One region of the Nonomuraea sp. NPDC049750 genome, then DNA from elsewhere that is predicted to be linked to it. Evidence: riboswitches for the same ligand, from Rfam matches in the RefSeq annotation. Region 1 holds a riboswitch; the other holds the start of a gene.
The links. A riboswitch is a leader RNA that binds a small molecule or an ion and turns the genes downstream of it on or off. The one in region 1 is predicted to bind cyclic di-AMP.
Positions count from the first base shown of each region.

Region 2: another riboswitch for cyclic di-AMP. It lies ahead of AB0J16_RS42085 (CHAP domain-containing protein); the one in region 1 lies ahead of AB0J16_RS14675 (CHAP domain-containing protein).

Region 1 covers NZ_JBFANB010000004.1:609,765-613,207, forward strand. The annotation lists gene AB0J16_RS14665 (sigma-70 family RNA polymerase sigma factor) at 1-504, opposite strand, end outside; gene AB0J16_RS14670 (YciI family protein) at 501-848, opposite strand; cyclic di-AMP (ydaO/yuaA leader) riboswitch at 1,154-1,295, shown strand; gene AB0J16_RS14675 (CHAP domain-containing protein) at 1,482-1,979, shown strand; gene AB0J16_RS14680 (LysE family translocator) at 2,076-2,705, shown strand; gene AB0J16_RS14685 (ROK family protein) at 2,996-3,443, shown strand, end outside.
Region 2 covers NZ_JBFANB010000023.1:147,182-150,624, reverse strand. The annotation lists gene AB0J16_RS42095 (aldo/keto reductase) at 1-684, shown strand, start outside; gene AB0J16_RS42090 (Gfo/Idh/MocA family oxidoreductase) at 704-1,657, shown strand; cyclic di-AMP (ydaO/yuaA leader) riboswitch at 1,776-1,914, shown strand; gene AB0J16_RS42085 (CHAP domain-containing protein) at 1,927-2,607, shown strand; gene AB0J16_RS42080 (hypothetical protein) at 2,854-3,018, shown strand; gene AB0J16_RS42075 (hypothetical protein) at 3,220-3,443, opposite strand, start outside.

The DNA.
Region 1 (3,443 bases):
CGGCAGCCCGCACACCAGCCGCAGCGTGAGCGCGAGCCGCGCTTCCTGCGCGAGTGCGGGGTGGCAGCAGGTGAAGATGAGCCGCAGCCGTTCGTCGGGTACGGCATCCTCCAGTTCCACCGCGTCCGCCTCGTCGCGGTCCGCCAGTCTGTGCGGCGCGAGCTCTTCGGACTCCACCAGCAATGGCAGTTTCGACCGGAAGGTCCGCTCGCGGCGGATCGCGTCCATCGCCCGGCGCTTGGCCGTGGTGGTGAGCCACGCCGCGGGGTTGGCGGGGATACCATCGCGTTCCCAGGCCGACAGCGCCGCGGCGTACGCCTCCTGTACGCACTCCTCGGCCAGGTCCAGGTCCTGCGCGACGCGCACGGTCGCGGCGAGCACGAAAGCCCACTCGCGCCGATGCGCGGCGGCCACCGCCTGTCCCGCGTCCGCCCGTCCCACCTCCGTTTGGCCCGCGCCCGCCTGGCCCGCGTCCGTTTGGCCCGCGTCCGCCGCGGCCGTCATCGGGCGGTGGGTGCGATGCCGCCTGCGACGGGACGTACCTCGACGCCGCCACGACCCCACTGGACGGCGGGGTTACGACGCGCCAGGTCCAGGGCGGCGTCCAGGTCGGGGGCCTCGATGACGCAGACGCCGGCGATGACTTCCTTGGCGTCGATGAAGGGCCCGTCGGTGACCACGTCGCCGCGCAACGAGGTGGCGGTGTCGGCGGACCGCAGCGCGTACGCCGCGATCATGGCGCCGGAGTCGAGGAGGTCGTCGGCGTGCCGCTGGCTCGCCGCCTGCTGCTCGGGGGTGTAGTCGCCGGCTCCGGCGTCGTCGAAGATGAGGATCGCGTACTGGGCCACGAGGGTCTCCTTGGCTGTCTGTCCGGTCGGTACGCCTCTACGTCGGACGGGCGAGGCGAATTCGACAGACCGTACGCCAACCTTTCCAGACGCGCCCTGGCGCGACTTCAACAAGGCACCCCCGCTACTTGACGGATCGACGAGCGGGCCGGGCTGGGCATGGCGATGTCATTGCGATGGAATTACCCAGGTCAGGGGTGCGTTGTACCCATCTGTGCGCCTGGCCTAGACAGTGAGCATCCCTCTGGCCGCGCCGCCAAAGTCCGAGTACGGACGTCATACCCATCACATGCATCACAGGAAATCACCTGTGACCGCTGAACCCGCCTGTGCGCGGGACCGGGGACCCATGTCTCGATCGGGGCTAATCGGCACGTCAACGTGCCGTAGGGCAGCTTCCACGCCCGAGCCCGTCAGCTAACCCGGTAAGCGGAATGGAAGCAAGGAGCAATCACCATCATCCGCATCCCCAAGATCAACTATGCCAAGATCGCGCTCGGCGCGACCCTCACCGCCGCCGCCCTCGGCGCCCACACCGCGGCGAACGCCGCCACGGCTCCCACCGGGCACACTCCCATCGCGGCTCAGGCCGCCCCCGCCTCCGCGCAGGGCGGCAGGAACGGCGAGGCCCAGGTGAACGTCACCGCCCAGCAGGTCCTGAACCTGGCCAAGGCCCAGGTCGGCACGTCCGAGGACGCCAACGGCGGCGGCACGAAGTTCCAGAAGTGGTACATGAACTCAGCCCGCGCCGCCGAGACCGTCCAGCGTGACGGCGGCAGCAGGCAGGACTACCTGAACGCCGCCTGGTGCTCGATGTTCGTCTCCTGGGTCGGCGAGGAGACCGGCGCCCGCTCCCAGGTCGGCTGGGACGCCTACACCGTCGCCCACGCCAAGTGGTTCGCCGCCAACCACCGCTGGGGCACCATGGCCAAGCCCGGCGCCGTGGTCTTCTACTCCTGGAGCGGCAGCAAGGACCTGAGCTCCATCAGCCACGTCGGCTTCGTGGTCAAGGACAACGGTGACGGCACGATCTCCACGATCGAGGGCAACACCGGCAACGGCAAGGTCGAGCAGCGTGTCCGTCCCACCTCCCAGGTCGTCGGCTACGGCTACCCGCGCTACGCCGCCTGACAGCTGTTCTGCCGCCTCTGGCACCCCCCGAACGGCGTCCCCCCGAACGGCGTCCCCGGAGCGGTGCGCCGACACCGGAGGTGGAAAGATCGTCGCATGCCGATCGATCCGCACCTGCTCGCCGTTTTCACCGCGACCACCATCGTCGCTCTGATCACCCCCGGACCGGACATGCTGTTCGTGCTGGGATGCGGTCTGCGGGGTGGGCCCCGCGCCGGGCTGCTGGCCACGGTCGGCGTCATCACTGGTGACGCGTTGTACATAGCCGCGGCCGCCGCCGGGCTCGCCGTGCTGCTGACGACGTTCCCGGTCGTGTTCACGGTGCTACGGCTCGCCGGCGCCGCCTACCTGATCTACCTCGGCGTCCAGATGATCCGCAACCGCAAGAACAGCCAGGCCGACGATCCGGCCAGCCGCGGAATGTCCGGCCGGCGTGCCTTCCTCAACGGCGTGGTCTCCTCCATGGCCAATCCGCAGACGTTCACGTTCATGGTCGCCTTCCTGCCCCAGTTCATCGATCCCGGGGCGGGGCCGATCTGGCTGCAGTTCGCCGTCCTCGGCGCCATCCTGATCGTCCTGGAGTTCCTGGCCGACGCGACGGTCGGCGTGCTGGCCGGGCGGATCGGCGGCTGGCTGCGCGGTCGTCAGGCGGTGCGCCGCCGGATCGACGCCGCGACCGGGAGCGTGTTCATCGGTCTGGGCGTCACCCTCGCGGCCGAACGCTGACCGACTGCGGCACGGTCAGCGGTTGAGCAACGCTGTCACGGTAACCGCGGTCGAATAGCGCCAAAGGTCGGCCGAACCCCCGATGTGCATCCAAGCCCCGGCTCGGCGAGCCGGGGCTTTGTCACGTCGCGTCGCATGCCGAACCCCTCCTGGCCGACGGCCCGGCCGTGCCTGGCAAGTCCCCCCGGTCTTCGATTCCCTTGCGATGGCCTCTTGACGTGGGCCGATGTGCATGAGGTACATTCCTCGGCAATAGTCTGGGAAGTTCCCAGATGGTAAGGGAGTCCCACGTGGAACAGCGAGGGGGAAGCCCTCAGCTGCTGCGCCGGATCAACGACCGCGCGGCGCTGCTGGCTCTGCTCGATCGAGGGCCGCTGACCCGGTTGGAGCTGGAATCACACATCGGCCTGTCGAAACCGGCGACAGCCGACCTCCTGCTTCGGCTGGCGGAAAGTGGTCACGTACGGCGCGCGGGGCTCCGGGAGGGCGGTAAAGGGCCGCGCGCGCAACGCTGGGCGGTCAACGGCGCGCTGGCCTACGTGGCGGCGGTCGACCTCACCCCGCGCGCGCTGGACATAGCGGTGTCCGACATCTGTGGGGAGATCGTCGCCGAGCACCGATACCGTCCCGGCGAGGAGGCGGACCTCGACGTCGAGGATCTGTGCCGCGCGGTCTCGGCCGCCACGGCCGAGGTCGGCCTGACCACTGGGCAACTACGCAGGGTCGTCGTGGGAGTGC
Region 2 (3,443 bases), on a different contig from region 1:
TACGGGAACGAGGAGGGCGTCGGCCGGGCCGTACGCGCCTCGGGGATCCCGCGCGAGAAGCTGTTCGTCACCACCAAGCTCTTCAACAACGACCACGAGCGGGCGGAGGAGGCGTTCGACGAGAGCCTGTCCCGGCTCGGGCTCGACTACGTGGACCTGTACCTGATCCACTGGCCGGTGCCGTCGCAGGACAAGTACCTCCAGGCGTGGCGCGGCCTGGAGAAGATCTACCGTCAAGGCCGGGCGAAGGCGATCGGTGTGTCCAATTTCACCCCTGAGACGCTCACCCGGGTGATCGACGAGGCGGACATCACTCCGGCCATCAATCAGATCGAGCTGCACCCGCACTTCCAGCAACGGCAGATGCGGCAGTTCCACGAGGACAACGGCATCCTCACGGAGGCGTGGAGCCCGCTGGGGCAGGGCAAGGGCCTGCTCGGCGACCCGGCGCTCGCCGTGCTGTCGGAGAAGCACGCCAGGACGCCCGCGCAGATCGTGCTGCGCTGGCACATCCAGCTCGGCAACGTGGTGATCCCCAAATCGGTCACGCCGGCGCGGATCAAAGAGAACTTCGAGGTGTTCGACTTCGTCCTCGACACCGAGGACATGGCGGCCATCGGCGCGCTGAACCAGGAGAACGGCCGCATCGGCCCCAACCCGGACACTTTCGCCTGGATGGGGTGATTCCCTACGATCTTTCCTCATGAAGGATCTCTCATGGGGTATCGCGGCCACGGGTGTCATCGCCGCAAAGGTCGGGGCGGTCATCGCCGCTGAGCCGGGGATGCGGGTGGCCGCCGTCGGTTCGCGCGACCTCGGCCGCGCGCGGGCGCTGGCCTCGGAACTGGGCGCCGAGTCGGCGTACGGCTCGTACGCGGAGCTGTGCGCCGACCCCGGCGTCGACGCGGTCTACGTGGCGACCCCGCACGCCCAGCACCTGGAGGTCGCCGAGGCGGCGATCGCGGCGGGCAAGGCGGTGTTGTGCGAGAAGCCGCTCGCCGCGTCCGTCGCCGACGCCGAGCGGATGGTCCAGCTCGCCCGCGATGCCGGGGTGTTTCTGATGGAAGCCATGTGGACCCGGTTCAATCCGCTCATCCAGCGGGTGGCCGGCGATCCCCGGTTCGGGGAGATCCGCTCGGTCCAGGCGTCGTTCGGCTTCAAGGCTCCCTACGATCCCGCGCACCGGCTGTGGGCGCCGGAGCTGGGCGGCGGGGCGCTGCTCGACCTGGGCGTCTACTCGTTCGGGCTGGCGCAGCTGCTGCTCGGGATGCCCTCACGGATGCACGTCACGGGCTCGCTGGCGCCTTCAGGGGTGGACGCGGAGGCGGGCGGGGTGCTGGTCTATCCGGGGGGCAGGCGGGCTCTGGTGGAGTGCTCGCTGCTGGGCCCGTACGCGAACGACGCCCTCGTGGTGGGCACCGACATGCGCGCCCACATCAAGGCGCCGTTCTGGGCGCCGGAGCGGGTCGTGCTGAGCGGGCCGTCGATGGAGACGGAGGAGCTCGAGCTCGATCCGGCGGACAACGGGTACGCCGGCGAGGTGCGCGAGGTACGGGACGCCATGGCCGAAGGCAGGACCGAATCCGCGATCATGCCACTTGACGAAAGCCTTGCCATGATGGGGCTTCTGGCCGACGCGAGGGAGCAGCTCTCTTAGCTGGCGATTCATCTATTTGTAAGACCCTTGCCTCTTGCATTACCTTTGTGGTCATATGAGGCATACGTCCGGTTTGTCCGTTCGTTGCCAGACCATCGCACAAAGGCATCACAGGACCGTCCTGTGACCGCTGAATCCGCCTCGCGCGGAACCGGGGACCCACCGTCCTTTGGGGTGTATCGGCACGTCACGTGCCGTAGGACAGCTTCCACGTCCGAACCCGTCAGCTAACCCGGTAAGCGGCATGGAAGCAAGGAGTTACCCCCTCGATGGCGAAGTCCCATCTTTTTCGCGCCACCAAGTCGACCTTTGCTCACGCCGTCCTCGGCGTGAGCGTCGCGGCCGCCGCACTCGCCGGCCAGTCCGCCGCCCACGCGGACACCGCCACCGCCCACGCCGCCGTGGCCCCGGCACACGCCGCCGCGAAGAGCCACCCGGAGAGCGAGATCAAGGCCAAGGCCACGGTCTCGCGGGTGTTGGCGCTGGCCAAGGCCCAGGTCGGCACCACTGAGAACGCCTACGGTGGCGGCACCAAGTTCCAGAAGTGGTACATGAACTCCCCGCGCGCCCTGGAGACCCTCAGGCGCGACGGCGGCACCCGGGCGGACTACCTGAACGCCGCCTGGTGCTCGATGTTCGTCTCGTGGGTCGGCGAGCAGTCCGGCGCGCGCAGCATGATCGGCTGGGACGCCTACACGGTCGAGCACGCGAAGTGGTTCGCCCACAACAACCACTGGGGCACGACCCCGAAGCCGGGCGCCGTGGTGTTCTTCTCGTGGGGCGGCAGCAAGAGCCTGGACGACATCGAGCACGTCGGTTTCGTCGTCAAGGACAACCACGACGGCACGATCTCCACGATCGAGGGCAACACCGGCAACGGCAGCGTCCAGCAGCGCGTCCGGCCGACGTCCCAGGTGGTCGGCTACGGCTACCCGAGCTACGGCGCCTGACGACTTCCTGACCGAGGGCTCTCCTGCCGACGAGCGCGCGTCCTTCTGGACGCGCGCTCGTCGGCGTCTCACGCTCCCGTACCGGCTGCCGAAAAGCCCACCACGTTGGGCTGAACAGCGCATGGCCGCCTTATCTGCCCATCAGACCGCAACCCCCCAAGTTTGGGGATGTCACGATCCTGCGATCACCTCAGACACTGACGGTGGCCGGACAGCGAGCCGGTTCTCGATACTGGAGGAGGGGACATGTCACCGACGACACAGCAGGACAACTGGCGCTTCTGTAACAAGTGCTACACCCTTTGGTGGAATGGCCGCCCCGACAACGGGCACTGCCCCGCAGGCGGCGCCCACGAGGGGCACGGCAGCTGGAACTTCTACCTCCCGGCGAACCCCGCCGAGCACATCTGACGCAAGGCCGGGCCCCCGGCCGACCTCCCCGCGACGCCACGGCTTCGCGGGGAGATCGGCGTTGGATCCCACAAGTCGGGAGGGAAGGGCGTCGACGATCCGCGCCGCGTACTCCTCTTCCTCGAAGTCGTTGTCCTGCCGCAGGCCGAGACAGAAGACCTAGCGCTCGGCGGCGACACGACGGGCGTGTCGGCGGGTGCCTCAGCAGCCGTCGGTCACGTAGCAGCCCTTCACCTTCCACCTGCCGCTGTAGTAGGCGCCGCTGGTGGCCTTGCTCGTGCTGCCTATGGAGACCAGGCTGCCCGGGATGTAGGAGCAGGACGAGGTGGAACAGAAGTACCCGTAGACCCGGAAATAGGTCTCAAGCCCGCTGGTGCACTTGACGCTCACGGAGTGGTCGCTGCTCGCGGTCTTCGAGCAGCCGC